One region of the Mesorhizobium sp. C395A genome, then DNA from elsewhere that is predicted to be linked to it. Evidence: predicted binding sites of a transcription regulator. Region 1 holds the regulator's gene; each other region holds the start of a gene.
What was found. Region 1 encodes LexA, which represses DNA repair genes until DNA is damaged. Its sites were predicted from a motif close to TGTTCNNNNTGTGTTCNG; they were not measured.
Positions count from the first base shown of each region.

Region 2: NLY37_RS22605 (ImuA family protein) is a predicted target of LexA. The motif match lies at 1,311-1,328, and genes of this name have one in related genera.
Region 3: recA (recombinase RecA) is a predicted target of LexA. The motif match lies at 904-921, and genes of this name have one in related genera.
Region 4: NLY37_RS25240 (putative DNA modification/repair radical SAM protein) is a predicted target of LexA. The motif match lies at 1,751-1,768, and genes of this name have one in related genera.

Region 1 is NZ_CP100473.1:1,619,983-1,623,472, reverse strand. It holds gene NLY37_RS08090 (GntR family transcriptional regulator) at 1-756, shown strand, start outside; gene lexA (transcriptional repressor LexA) at 960-1,742, shown strand; gene NLY37_RS08080 (ComEC/Rec2 family competence protein) at 1,736-3,490, opposite strand, start outside.
Region 2 is NZ_CP100473.1:4,616,696-4,620,185, forward strand. It holds gene NLY37_RS22590 (HpcH/HpaI aldolase/citrate lyase family protein) at 1-268, shown strand, start outside; gene NLY37_RS22595 (DUF1737 domain-containing protein) at 332-538, shown strand; gene NLY37_RS22600 (metallopeptidase family protein) at 700-1,122, opposite strand; gene NLY37_RS22605 (ImuA family protein) at 1,351-2,403, shown strand; gene NLY37_RS22610 (DUF6504 family protein) at 2,345-3,490, shown strand, end outside.
Region 3 is NZ_CP100473.1:1,385,114-1,388,603, forward strand. It holds gene NLY37_RS06855 (carbohydrate kinase family protein) at 1-697, opposite strand, end outside; gene recA (recombinase RecA) at 980-2,083, shown strand; gene alaS (alanine--tRNA ligase) at 2,357-3,490, shown strand, end outside.
Region 4 is NZ_CP100473.1:5,164,407-5,167,896, reverse strand. It holds gene NLY37_RS25245 (UdgX family uracil-DNA binding protein) at 1-511, opposite strand, end outside; gene NLY37_RS25240 (putative DNA modification/repair radical SAM protein) at 514-1,749, opposite strand; gene NLY37_RS25235 (glutamine synthetase family protein) at 1,869-3,254, opposite strand; gene NLY37_RS25230 (aspartate aminotransferase family protein) at 3,320-3,490, opposite strand, start outside.

The DNA of each region.
Region 1 (3,490 bases):
GACGAGCAGACCTCGAAGACGGAAGTGGCCTATCGGCTGCTCAGGCGCGATATTCTTGCGACCCGGCTGGCGCCTGCCGCGCCGTTGAAGCTGAGCACGCTGCGCAACACCTACGGCATCGGCTGGACGCCGTTGCGCGAGGCGCTGTCGCGGCTGGAGGCGGAACGGCTTGTGACCGCCATCAGCAACCGCGGGTTTGCGGTCGCTCCCGTCTCTCGGGCGGAGCTCGAGGATTTGGCGCGTGCGCGGCTGGTGGTCGAACTGCCCCTGCTGGTGGAATCGGTCGAGAAGGGCGACCGTGAGTGGGAAGACGCGGTCGTTGCCGCCCACTATCGTCTCTCACGGTGCGGGTCTGTTCTCGACGATCCATCGGATGATGCGGTCGACGCGTGGTACGAAAAACACGATGCCTTCCATGCGGCCCTGCTCAGTGCCGCGACATCCAGCTGGCTGCTGCGCTTCAATGCGACGATTTCCGACCAATTGCATCGCCATCACCGCTTTCTGGGTCTGGCCCCGACGCTGCGCGCCGCCGCCGGCCGCACGGATGGACACCGGAAGGCCGTGGCGGCCCTGCGCGACGCCGTGGCGATCGAACACCATACCGCCCTGATGGAAGCGGCCCTCGATCGCGACGTCGAACGTGCGAAAACTCTGATGACCGCTCACATCGGCTACACGCTGCAGGTCTATGCCCAGAGTGAACCCGGCGCGGATGCTGCGCAGCCCCGTCCGAAAAGGAAGCGGCGGTCGTAGCCGACGCGCAGGGCACTTTGGCTTCGTTTCACCCGTTGCCGGCAAATGGGCGCAGGCGGGGCTCGCAGCGCCGAACGTTACGCTGAACAAAACGTCAACACATTCATTAAACTTTAAAAGGTTGCGGAACACAACTGGAACAGATAGTGTTTGTTCTGGGTTTGTTTTTTCCGATTCTGGTTGCAGAACCCCTGGGGGCCGCGATGCTGACGCGCAAACAACATGAGCTTCTGATGTTCATCCATGAACGCCTGAAGGAGAGCGGAATCCCGCCGTCCTTCGATGAGATGAAGGAAGCGCTCGACCTCGCCTCCAAGTCCGGCATCCACCGCCTGATCACGGCGCTTGAGGAGCGCGGTTTCATTCGCCGGCTGCCGAACCGGGCGCGCGCGCTGGAAGTGCTGCGGCTGCCCGACTCGATCGCACCAGGCCTCAACGCGGCGAGGAAGTTTTCGCCGAGCGTCATTCAGGGCAGTCTTGGTCAAGCCGGCCAAGGGCAAGGCGGCCAAGGACAAGGCGGGATGGGCCAAGGCGGTCTCGGCCGCCAGATCAAGGCGGGCTCGCCGTCGCGTTCGATGTCTGCCGGCAATGACGATGCCGTTTCCGCGATTTCAATCCCGGTGATGGGACGCATCGCCGCCGGCGTGCCGATCGACGCCATCCAGCATCAGACCCATTCGATCTCGGTGCCGCCCGACATGATCATGGGCGGTGAACACTACGCACTCGAGGTCAAGGGCGATTCGATGATTGAGGCCGGCATTTTCGATGGCGACACGGTCATCATCCGCAATGCCGACACGGCCAGCCCCGGCGAGATCGTAGTGGCGTTGGTCGACGATGAGGAAGCGACCCTGAAACGCTTCCGCCGCAAGGGGGCCTCGATCGCCCTGGAAGCCGCCAACCCGGCCTACGAGACCCGCATTTTTGGGCCGGACAGGGTGAAGGTGCAGGGCAAGCTTGTCGGATTGATCCGGCGCTACTGAGCCGGCTTGGGTTTGTACTTTTCACGCTGGTTGTAGGGCGGCAGGCCGCGCGCTTCGCGGGAGAAGCGGCGTTGCTCGTGCCAGGGGCGATACGGCTTGTCGACGGCGAAGCGGATGGTTGGCGCTGCCGCTGCCGATTGCGGATCGAAGAAGACAGCGGCGCTGCCGTCGCGGGCGAGCTGCTTCTTCGTCACGACCAGCACCAGCGGGTCGCGGCACGGATTGTAGGCCGTGGCGTCATCGATGACGATCAGGCTAGCGAAGGCACAGGCCGGCCGCGCCGTCTTGCGGTCTTTGGCAAGGGCTACAATGGCTCCGGAAGGGTGTCGGGCGATACAGAGATCGCCCATGCAATAGAAGGGCGACCCGGGCGGCAGATCGAGCGGATCGAGATCGAACCGCGTATCTGTTGCCTCGAAAATCTCGGGCGGGATAATGGTTTCGGCCCGCAGCGCCCGTTTCCAATTGTCCGTGGTGAATTCGTTGGAGCGTTCGCGGTTGAGGGCGAGTTCGCCGCCACCTATCGGCATGGCCACCAGATGTGCGTCCTCGGATATGAGCACGTCGGGCGTAAGCACCTGCGGCACCGTCAACAGGCCGGCCAGCGCGAAAGGCACGGCCGCCAGCCTGAGCCAGGTGGTGGCCATGGTGGCGATGACGAGGGCGACCGCCACCAACAGCACCGAGCGGATGGAGATCAGCCCGACGGCGTCGACCGGCGAGCGCTCGGAAATCCAGGCCGATATAGCGATCATCGCCATCAGTCCCTTGCCCATCACATAGAGGAGCGGCCCGTCGGCGCCGAACGGCATCGCCAGTGCGCTGAGCACGGCAAAGGGCATGACGATCAACGAAACAATCGGCATCACGGCCAGATTGGCGATCAGGCTGAGCGGCGACACACGCTGAAAATGCCAGATGGCGAACAGCAAGGTTGCACTGCCGGCGATGATCGAGGTCATGGCGAGGCCGCCCATGGCCAGCGCGAATTTTCGCGACAGGAAGCCGACGAAGGAGCGCTTTGCCAGCGGCGTTCTCACCTTGTCGGCGCGGTAATCGGCCCAGCCGGCATAGGCGCCGACAAGGGCGGCGGTGGCGGCAAACGACATCTGGAAGCTGGGACCGACCACCTCGTGCGGCGACACCAGGATGACGGCGATGGCGGAGATCGCCAGATTGCGCATGGTGAGTGCGGCGCGATCAAACAGCACGGCGACAAGCATGACCGCCAGCATGATGAAGCTGCGCTCGGCGGCAACCACGACGCCTGAAATAACGAGATAGGCGGCGATCGAGATAAGCGCTGCCGCGGCCGCATATTTCTTCACCGGCCGGCGCGAAGAGAAATCGGGAAACAGCGCAAAGGCGCCACGCAGCAACGCCATGATGGTGCCGGCAACCAGCGCCATGTGCAGGCCGGAGATGGAGATGATGTGGTAGATGCCGGTGCGCCGCATCGCTTCGTTGACCTCGTCCGGGATGCCGGCGCGCACCCCGACAATCAACGCCGCCGCAATCTCGCCTTCGGCGCCGCCGATCTTGCCCCTGATATGGTCGGCAATGTTTTCGCGCGCGTTCTCGATTGCCGAGGAGAGCCGCGCGGTCAGCGGCGGCGGTCCCTGCGTAGCAATGGTTTTCGGATTGCCGAGAAAGAAGCCGCTGCCGCCGATACCGGTGAAATAGCTGTCGAAGGAGAAATCGTAGCTCTCCGGCCGCACCGGACCGGTCGGCGGCAACAGCCTGGCATA
Region 2 (3,490 bases), 3.0 Mb from region 1:
CGACGCGTTTGCGCGCGAATGCACGGAAGCCGCTGCCATGGGGTTCGATGGCAAGACGCTGATCCACCCCGCCCAGATCGAAACCACCAACCGCGCCTTTGCCCCCGCGCCCGAAGCCCTTGCCGAGGCGCATGCGGTGAAAGAGGCTTTCGCCTTGCCCGAAAATGCCGGCAAGGGCGTGATTGCGCTGGATGGCAGGATGGTCGAACGGCTGCACCTGGCGCAAGCCGAAAAACTGCTGGCGAAGGCCGCCGCCATCGGCGCATGATTGCCTAAGCCGGCTTCGGAATATCCCGCCCTACAAGACAGAACTTGCGACAGGACCTGACCCATGAGACTCTACCGCTTTCTGTCCGCCCCCGATGATTCCACCTTCTGTCACAAGGTAACCGCGGCGCTGAACAAGGGCTGGCATTTGTACGGCTCGCCGACCTACGCCTATGACAAGAAGACCAAATCGATGCGCTGCGGCCAGTCGGTGGTGAAGGATATCGACGGCCAGGAATACGGGCCGGATACCAAGCTGAGCGACTGGTAGCTTTGCCAGGCACCGACGCAGGCTGTGTCGAGATTCAGGTCAGGCCGAGCCGAGAACGGCGGTTTCCGAGAACCGGAGCGGAGCGTACTTGAAGTACGCGAGCACCGGAAGCGCAGGAAGCTGCCGTTCGCAGGCCGGCTTCACCTGAATATCGCACAGCCTTACTCCGCCGCCTCTTCGAGCTTCTCCATATCGTCGTCCGACAGGCCGAAATGGTGACCGATCTCGTGGATCAGCACATGGGTGACGATGTCGCCCAGCGTCTCTTCGTTCTCGGCCCAGTAGTCGAGGATGGCGCGGCGGTAGAGGGTGATGCGGTTCGGGCCTTCGCCGGTCTGCGGGTTCCAGCGCTCGGCGATGCCGCGGCCCTCGAACAGGCCGAGCAGGTCGAACGGCGTCTCCAGCGACAGATCGTCCATGATCTCGTCGGTCGGGAATTCGGCGATCATGATGACGATCTCGCCGGTCAGCTTGCGAAAATCGTCCGGCAGATGTGCGTACGCCTCCAGCGCCAGAAACTCGATCTCCTCGATCGAAGGCGAGAGTTCATCGTGCCAGGTGCGGGTCTTGTAGATGCGGGCCATGCTTTGTCCTTTGATCCGGCATATAGGCTTTCCCTCCGGACTCGGCAAATGGACGGGTACCTGGCCAATGACTGTTTCTTTGCGCCGAATGGCTGCGACCAAAGTCCAAGGTTGGCCTCGCCACCTTTGATCAAGGAATAAATTCCTTCTGACTCCGCTTGACTCTTCCGGCACCCTCTGGAATCTATAAGAACATAACAGGAACAATTATGAGAGAAATTGACCGTCATGGCGACATCAGCCGTGGCGCGGGAGACTGTTTTTGCCCTGCGCCGCCAGATCGCGAAGATCGAGGGAACGCTGCCCGAGCGCCTGGCCGCGCCGGCCGGCGAGCGACCTCGTGCGCGCGCTGACAGCGCTATCGGCGGTGCGCCCGAACCTAATGCCGATGTCACCATCATCCGGCGCGGGCTTGCCGTGGCTTCGCCGAATGCTTTCCTGGCGACCGGCGTCGAGCACCTCGATGCGGCGCTGAGCGGCGGCCTGCCGAAAGCCGCCTTGAGCGAAATCCATGGCCTTGAGACCCGCAATGCCGGGGCCGTCGCCGGCTTTGTGCTGTCGCTGGTCAGCCTGATCCTCAAGGGCCAGCCCTTGCCCGTGCTGTGGATCGGCACATCGGAGATTTTTCGCGAGGCCGGCTTTCCCTATGCCAGGGGATTGCAGGGCATGTTCGGTATCGCACCGGAGCAGTTGCTGTTTTCCGAGGCGCCGAAACTCACCGATGCGCTGTGGGTAGCCGAGGAGGCCGCCAAGATGACGGCGCTCGCCGCAATCATTCTCGAGATCCGTGGCAGCCCGCAGCGGCTCGACCTCACCGCGACGCGCCGGCTGCACGCGCGCGCCCAAAACGCCGGCCGGCCGGTGTTCCTGCTGCGCCAGGCCGGCGAAGCCGAGCCGACCGCCGCCCCGGTGCGCCTCATCGTGTCGGCTGCACCAGCGAAATCGCGCCGGACGATCGCCGGGCCGCTTGCCGGCTCGATCGGCCACCCTGCCTTCACCGTCAGCATCGGCAAGAGCCGCACCGCTCTGCCTGGACAATTCACACTGGAGTGGAACCCCGATGAACACGCATTCGAAGAAAGAAAGCCCCGCGAAAAACGGGCAGAGAATTCTGTCGCTGTGGTTCCCGCATCTGGCGGCAGAACGGATCCTGCGCCAGCGCCTGGGACGGTCGTGGCGTTCCCGGCCTTCGGATCATCTGCCGCCATCTCACCCACCGCTCGTGATCAGCCATCGCGACCGCAACGCCCAGCGCATATCGGCCCTCGACGAGCGGGCTGAGGCGCTGCATCTGAAGCCTGGCATGGGCATTGCCGATGCGCGCGCCATGCATCCCTCGATCGACATCGTCGAGGCCGATCCGGACGCCGATCGCCGGCTGCTCGAAGGCCTCGCCGACTGGTGCGATCGCTATACGCCGCTGGTGGCGCTCGACGGTACTGATGGCCTTTATCTCGACGTCACCGGCTGCACGCATCTGTTCGGCGGCGAGCGCGCCATGCTGGACGACATCCTTGCGCGGTTTTTCCAGCAGGGTTTCGATGTCCGCGCCGGGTTGGCCGCGACGCCGGGTGCAGCCTGGGCGGCGGCGCGCTTCTGCGGCAACCGCATCGTTGTCTCCGGCGAGGAGGAAGCGCTGCTCGCCCCCTTGCCGCTGGCGGCACTGCGCATCGAGGCCGATATCCGCGCCAGCTTGGAAAGCGTCGGCCTGTGGACCGCCGGCGCGGTCATGGCAGCGCCGCGCGCGCCGCTCGCCCGTCGCTTCGGCGCGACCTTGCTGTTGCGGCTCGACCAGGCGCTCGGCCGTCTCGACGAGGCGGTATCGCCGCGCCTGCCCGTGGCCCCGCTTTCGGTCGAACGCCACCTGGCCGAGCCGGTCGTGCTGACCGCCGAGATCGAACGGCTGGTGCTCTTGCTGGCGGTGACGCTGAAGGCCGATCTCGAACGCCGCGGCGAGGGCGCAAGGATGCTGGCGCTGCTTTTGTTTCGCGTCGACGGCGCCGTCAGCCGCATCGCTGTCGGTACCTCGCGACCGTTGCGCGAACCCAAGCTTATCCAGCGCCTGTTCCATGAGCGGCTGGCCGCGCTCGAACAGGACATCGATGCCGGCTACGGCTTCGACCTGGTGCGGCTTTCGGTGCTGGCGGCCGCCGGCTTCGACATGCAGCAGGCCGATTTGACCGGCGAGACCGAGGATGACGGCGCCGACATGGCACTCTTTGCCGACCGCATCCGCGCCAGGCTCGGCGACAGTGCGGTGCTGAAACCGGTCGCCCTCGAGAGCCATCTGCCGGAGCGCGCCATCGCCACCATCCCGTTCTCGGAAGCGCCACAACGCAAAACACCGCTCAGGAAGCCGGGCTCGAAA
Region 3 (3,490 bases), 230 kb from region 1:
CGTCGAATCCCAGCACCGGGCCGTCGCCCGCCGTCACCACGCCACTGGTGAGGCCGCTGCAGCGCAGTCCGTCGACGGTCTCGCGCTCGGTGGCATTGGCATCGACGCCGGCCAGCACCATGGCCTCGCGCCGGTTCATGAAGACCTGCGCGAGTTCCTTCAGCACCGGTATCAGCCGCACCACCTTGGCCGGCGAAATGGCAATGGCGAACACCGGCTTGCCGGCGGCGAGCCCCACCAGCCGCTCCAGCGCCGTTGATGGCAGATTGGCGTCGCAGAGCACCGCATCGGCCTCGGCGACCACCTCGCGCACCTTGGAGCGGCGGATCTGCTTGGGGAACGCCAAATCGTAGAGCGCCATATCGGCAAAGCCGGTGATCAGCTCGCCGTCGCGATCGATCAGCGCCGTGTAGCTCGGCGTCGTGCGGTCGAGGAAAACCGCCGACAGGTCGGCAATGCCGGAGTCGGCGATGGCGCGCGCAACCGTCTCGGCCGAGGCATCGCCGCCGCGCACCGACAAAAGCGAGGCCGAGACGCCGCGCCGCACCAGGCTGCGCAGCGCGTTGAATACGCCGCCGCCGACATCCTCGCGCATCGTGCCGGGGTTGGACGCCGCGGGCACGTACGTACCCGACACCTGGCCGCGGCGATCGATATGGGCGCCGCCCACCGCCAGTATCTTTGCTGATTTCACCATGCCGGCGATATGACCTTTGTTATTCGAGCCGCACAAGCGCTAGGCTGTGCGACCGAGCTTCGCAGGCGAGCCGGCGATTCGGCCGATCGAAACAGCCGGAGCATCTGGCCCAATGCGGAACGCGTCCGAAAACCAAACCACGAGACAAAAAAAGAACAAATCCGGATAATGATTGTTTTTCAGTTATTTGATCCCTCTTGCCAAACGAGAACAAAAGTAGTACAAAATGGGCAGGGATTACGGATTGTCCGGCCTTCATTGACGACCAAGGGGTGATGTATCATGGCTCAGAATTCTTTGCGGCTTGTAGAGGACAAAGCGGTGGACAAATCAAAGGCTCTGGACGCGGCGCTGTCGCAAATCGAGCGCGCCTTCGGCAAGGGCTCGATCATGCGGCTTGGCGCCAATGAGCAGGTCGTCGAGATCGAAACCGTGCCGACCGGATCGCTGGGCCTCGACATCGCGCTTGGCGTCGGCGGCCTGCCGCGCGGCCGCATTGTCGAGATCTACGGGCCGGAAAGCTCGGGCAAGACGACGCTGGCGCTGCATACGGTGGCGGAAGCCCAGAAGAAAGGCGGCATCTGCGCCTTTGTCGATGCCGAGCATGCGCTCGACCCGGTCTATGCCCGCAAGCTCGGCGTCGACCTCGAAAACCTGCTGATCTCGCAGCCCGACACCGGCGAGCAGGCACTTGAAATCTGCGACACGCTGGTGCGTTCCGGCGCCATCGATGTGCTGGTCGTCGATTCGGTGGCGGCACTGACGCCGCGCGCTGAAATCGAGGGCGAGATGGGCGATTCGCTGCCCGGTCTCCAGGCTCGTCTGATGAGCCAGGCGCTGCGCAAGCTGACCGCCTCGATCTCGCGCTCCAACACCATGGTCATCTTCATCAACCAGATCCGCATGAAGATCGGCGTCATGTTCGGTTCGCCGGAAACCACGACCGGCGGCAACGCGCTGAAATTCTACGCTTCGGTGCGCCTCGACATCCGCCGCATCGGCTCGGTCAAGGACCGCGACGAGGTCGTCGGCAACCAGACCCGCGTCAAGGTGGTCAAGAACAAGCTGGCGCCGCCCTTCAAGGTGGTCGAGTTCGACATCATGTATGGCGAGGGCGTCTCCAAGACCGGCGAACTGGTCGATCTCGGCGTCAAGGCCGGCGTGGTCGAGAAGTCCGGCGCCTGGTTCTCCTACAATTCGCAGCGTCTCGGCCAAGGTCGCGAAAACGCCAAACTGTTCCTGCGCGACAATCCCGACACGGCGCGTGAGATCGAACTTGCGCTGCGGCAGAATGCCGGGCTGATCGCCGAGAAATTTCTTGAAAATGGCGGCCCCGAGCGCGGCGAAAGCGACGACGGCTTCGAGGAAGAATCCGGCGCCATGTAGGGCACGGCCAGAGTTCGGCCATAAAAATCGAGTCTATTATCCGATGCTTAAGTAACCGAGTTCTTTAGTATTGCGTTTCAAACCGCCGGCCTTCGCGCCGGCGGTTTTCGTTTTTGGGCAGCGTGAAGCCGGCTTGGCAGTTGCCGGGATGGCCCAATTCCGTGTTTCTGGACAGGGTGGGGCGTGCCCGCTAAAAGGCCAAGTCAATCTTCTAAAAAGCAGAGACCAGTGTCCGCCGGCCGTGCCGGCGGTTTTCGCGAAAAGGCAGCAGTCATGAGTGGCGTGAACGAGATCCGGTCGACATTCCTCGACTATTTCCGCAAGGAGGGCCACGAGGTCGTGGCCTCGAGCCCGCTGGTGCCGCGCAACGACCCGACGCTGATGTTCACCAATGCCGGCATGGTGCAGTTCAAGAACGTCTTCACCGGCCTGGAGAAGCGGTCCTATTCGCGCGCCACCACCGCGCAGAAAAGCGTGCGCGCCGGCGGCAAGCACAACGACCTCGACAATGTCGGCTACACCGCGCGCCATCTGACCTTCTTCGAAATGCTCGGCAATTTCTCCTTCGGCGACTATTTCAAGGAGCGCGCCATCGAACTGGCCTGGAACCTGATCACCAAGGAGTTCGGGCTGAACAAGGACAAGCTGCTGGTCACCGTCTATCACACCGATGACGAGGCGGCCGGCTTCTGGAAGAAGATCGCCGGTTTCTCCGATGACCGCATCATCCGCATCCCGACCTCCGACAATTTCTGGGCTATGGGCGACACCGGACCGTGCGGGCCGTGCTCGGAAATCTTCATCGACCGTGGCGAGCACATCTGGGGCGGCCCTCCCGGCAGCCCGGAGGAGGACGGCGACCGCTTCCTTGAATTCTGGAACCTGGTGTTCATGCAATATGAGCAGGTCACCAAGGATGAGCGCATCGACCTGCCGCGGCCGTCGATCGACACCGGCATGGGCCTGGAGCGCATGGCCTCCATCCTGCAAGGGGTGGAGAGCGTCTTCGAGACCGACCTGTTCCGTCATCTGATCGATGCGGCCTCGTCAGCGCTCGGGCAGGGCCCGGACAAGGAGACGGTCGCCTCCTTCCGCGTCATTGCCGATCATCTGCGCTCGTCCTCCTTCCTGGTTGCCGACGGCGTGCTGCCGTCGAACGAAGGCCGCGGCTATGTGCTGCGCCGCATCATGCGCCGCGCCATGCGCCATGCGCAGTTGCTCGGCGCCAAGGAGCCGTTGATGTGGAAGCTGGTGCCGGCGCTAGTGCGTGAGATGGGCCAGGCCTATCCCGAACTGCTGCGCGGCGAACAGCTGATTACCGAGACGCTGAAGCTCGAGGAGACACGCTTCCGCAAGACGCTGGTGCGCGGCCTCGGCCTGCTCTCGGAGGCGACGGATACGCTGCAC
Region 4 (3,490 bases), 2.8 Mb from region 1:
TGCCGGTGAACCGCCGGACGAAGAAATCCGCGTTGCGCTCGACAATGAAATGCTCCGGCTCGAACCAGGCGACGTAGCGCTCGTTCTCGCCGTCGCTGATATTCCGGAAGCGTACGAAGGCATGCATCTTATGGCTGTCGCGCCGCACCGCCTTTTCCATGGCTTCGAGCCGCCTGGTGTCGGGATCGGATGCGATCGCCAGCAGTTTCGGCTCGGTGCGCAGGCGCCAAAGCATCCAGTAGAGAAAGGCAAACCGGCCGGGGTCGGAGTGGCAGAAGGCGGTTTCGGCATGGGCGATGAACTCGCGCGGGACGGTAAGCTGCGCGCCCTCTGGCACCGCCGGCAAGGCATCTTGAGGATCATTGGCGTCGGACCCGACACCCCAACTAATATCCTCAGGCCGGACCTCATTCAGCGCCAGACGCCGTGCCGCATCGCGCCAACCGGCGAAATCGGTCTGGCTCGCTAGCCGGACAGTGTATCGGGCAAGGTCGAGCTGGGCCGGCTGCATGGTCAAAACAGCGACAGTTGTTCGCAGGACTTTACGATCGTATCGCGCAGGCCTGTCTTGTCGGTGAGTCCGCCCGGCGACCAGCCTTCGGCGATGATGAAGGGCCTCAGCTTGGCGATCGAATGGCAGATCCGTCCGACATCTTCCAGCCGCATGCGTCGGTGGCGGCGGGTTTCAAGGATCTTCGCCACCACCTTGGTGCCCAGACCCGGAACCCGCAGCAGCGCTTCGCGGTCGGCGCGGTTGATGTCGACGGGAAACCTCGCCCGATTGCGCAAAGCCCAGGCGAGCTTGGGGTCAATGGCGAGATCGAGCATGCCGTCGCTGCTGCCGGCGAGGATTTCCGGCTGCGAAAAGCCGTAGAAGCGCATCAGCCAGTCGGCCTGATAGAGCCGGTGCTCGCGCATCAGCGGCGGTTTCTGGAGCGGCAGCGACGATGACGAATCCGGGATCGGGCTGAAGGCGGAGTAATAGACGCGCCGCAGATGGTAGCTGCCATAGAGCCGCGCACTGGAGTGCAAGATACCGTCGTCGGATGTCTTGTCGGCGCCGACGATCATCTGCGTCGACTGACCTCCGGGCGCAAAGCGTTCGCGCTTCTTGGTCCGCAACGTCGGCTCGGCCTTTTCCTCCATCTTCCGGCGCAGGTTCGCCATGGAAAGCCGGATCGTTTGCGGCTTCTTCTCCGGCGCTAGTTTCTTCACGCCTTCATCGGTCGGCAGTTCGACATTGATAGACAGCCGGTCGGCGTAGAGCCCGGCCTGCTCGACCAGTTCGGCCGAGCTTTCCGGAATGGTCTTCAGATGAATATAGCCGGAGAATTTTTCGTACAGCCGCAGCCGCCGCGCCACTTCCACCATTTCGGCCATGGTCTCGTCGGGCGAACGGATGACGCCGGAGGACAGGAACAGGCCTTCGATGTAGTTGCGCCGATAAAAGTCCATGGTCAGCTTCACCACCTCGTCGATGCCGAAGCGGGCGCGGCGCACATTCGATGACGAGCGGTTGATGCAGTAGCTGCAATCGTAAATGCAGAAATTGGTCAGCAGGATTTTCAGGAGCGAAATGCAGCGGCCGTCCGGCGCGTAGGAATGGCAGATGCCCATGCCTTCGGTGGAGCCGATACCGCCGGATTGGCGCGAATCCTTCTTCGCCGACCCAGACGAGGCGCAAGAAGCATCGTATTTGGCGGCGTCTGACAGGATCGCCAGCTTTTCACGGACGGTGCGTGCGCTCATCCGTTCATGTTATGTTCTAGACGGCTGCAGCGCCACCTCATTTGATGCAGGCGGCGAAAAAGTGATCGCCGCCTGATCGTCGGGCTAGCAGGACGACTGTCCGAGTTCCAGGCGGTCTCTCAGACCTCATGGAGGTAGAGGTGGTAATCCAGCTCGCTGACGGTGCGGGCGACGCGCAGATACTCGGACTGCTTGATCGCCACGAAGGTGCGATGCAGATCCTCGCCAAGCGCCTCTTTCAGGAAGCTCGAGGCCCGCGCCGCCTCGATCGCGGCGCGCCAGTCGACCGGCATGGTCGTGCGCGTGACGGCGGCTTCATAGCCATTCCCAGTGGTTTCGGGGCCGGGGTCGAGGCCTTCGTCCAGACCCTTGATGATGCCGGCCAGCACCGTTGCCGCGATCAGGTAGGGATTGGCGTCGACGCCCGACGGCCGGTGCTCGATGCGCCGATTCTTGGCGTCGCCGGCCGGCACGCGCAGCGCCACCGAACGGTTGTTGACGCCCCAGGTCGGCGCCACCGGCGCATAGGACTGCGAGACGAAGCGCCGCCAGGAATTGGCGTGCGGCGCAAACACCAGCATCGATTCGGCCATGGTCTGGATCAGCCCGCCGAGCCCCTGCAGCAGCGGCAGCGACCAGCTTTCGCCGCCTGCTTCGGCAAAAACGTTGCGGCCGTTCTTGTCCTGCAGCGAAACATGGAAATGCATGCCGGAGCCGGCATATTTTTCGATCGGCTTGGCCATGAAGCAGGCGGTAACACCATGGCGGCGCGCCTGCGCCCGCACCAGCCGCTTCAACATGACGAGGTCGTCGGCCGCCCGCATGACATCCTTGCGGTAATTCAGCGTCAGCTCGTACTGGCCGGGCGCGTATTCGGAAATCACCGTTTCGGCCGGAATGCCTTGCGCCTTAGCCGCGGCATAGATGTCGGAAAACAGCGGCTCCATGCCGTGCAGATGGTCGACGGAATAGACTTCCGTCTTGGCCGAGCGGCGGCCGTCGAGCACCGCGTCCGCCGGCTTCACCTTGCCGTCGGCATCGCGCTCATTGGCGAGCAGGAAAAATTCGAGCTCGAAGGCGCCGGCGGGATAGAGGCCCTTGGCGGCCAATATGTCGACCTGCCTGGCCAGCGCCAGCCGTGGGTCCGACGACATTGGCTGTCCCTCGAGATGGTACATCGCCATCAGCAACTGGCCGCGCGGCGGGTTGGTACCGTAAAGCGGCACCAGCGTGCCGGGGATCGGCCAGGCCCTGAGGTCGCCATCGCCTGTCGTCCAGATCAGCCCGGTTTCGTGCACATCCTCGCCGGTGATGTCGAGGCCGAGGATCGAGATCGGCATGTGGCGGCCGCCCTCGAAGATGCTTTTCAGCTCATGCCGGCGCACGATCTTGCCGCGGCCGACGCCGTTGGCGTCGGTCAAGACGATATCGAAGGCTTCGATTTCCGGATGAGCAGCGAGAAAGGCTTGCGCCTCGGCGGGCGTCGAGCCCGAAGGTGAAGTCATGATTACTGTACTCAAGGTTTGCTTTGGCGCCTGTTTGTTGATCGCCTGCTTGTTGGCTGCTTGTCTCATGCCGTCAGCCTTGCCGCAACCGTGGCGAAGGCGGTGATCAGCCGGTTGACCTGGGTGGCGGTGGTAGCTGGCGAGATCAGCATCATGTTGTGGAAAGGCGCGATCAGCACGCCTTGGTTGACCAGCGCGACATGGATAGCCGCCTCAAGCTCCGGCGCATGCGCAGT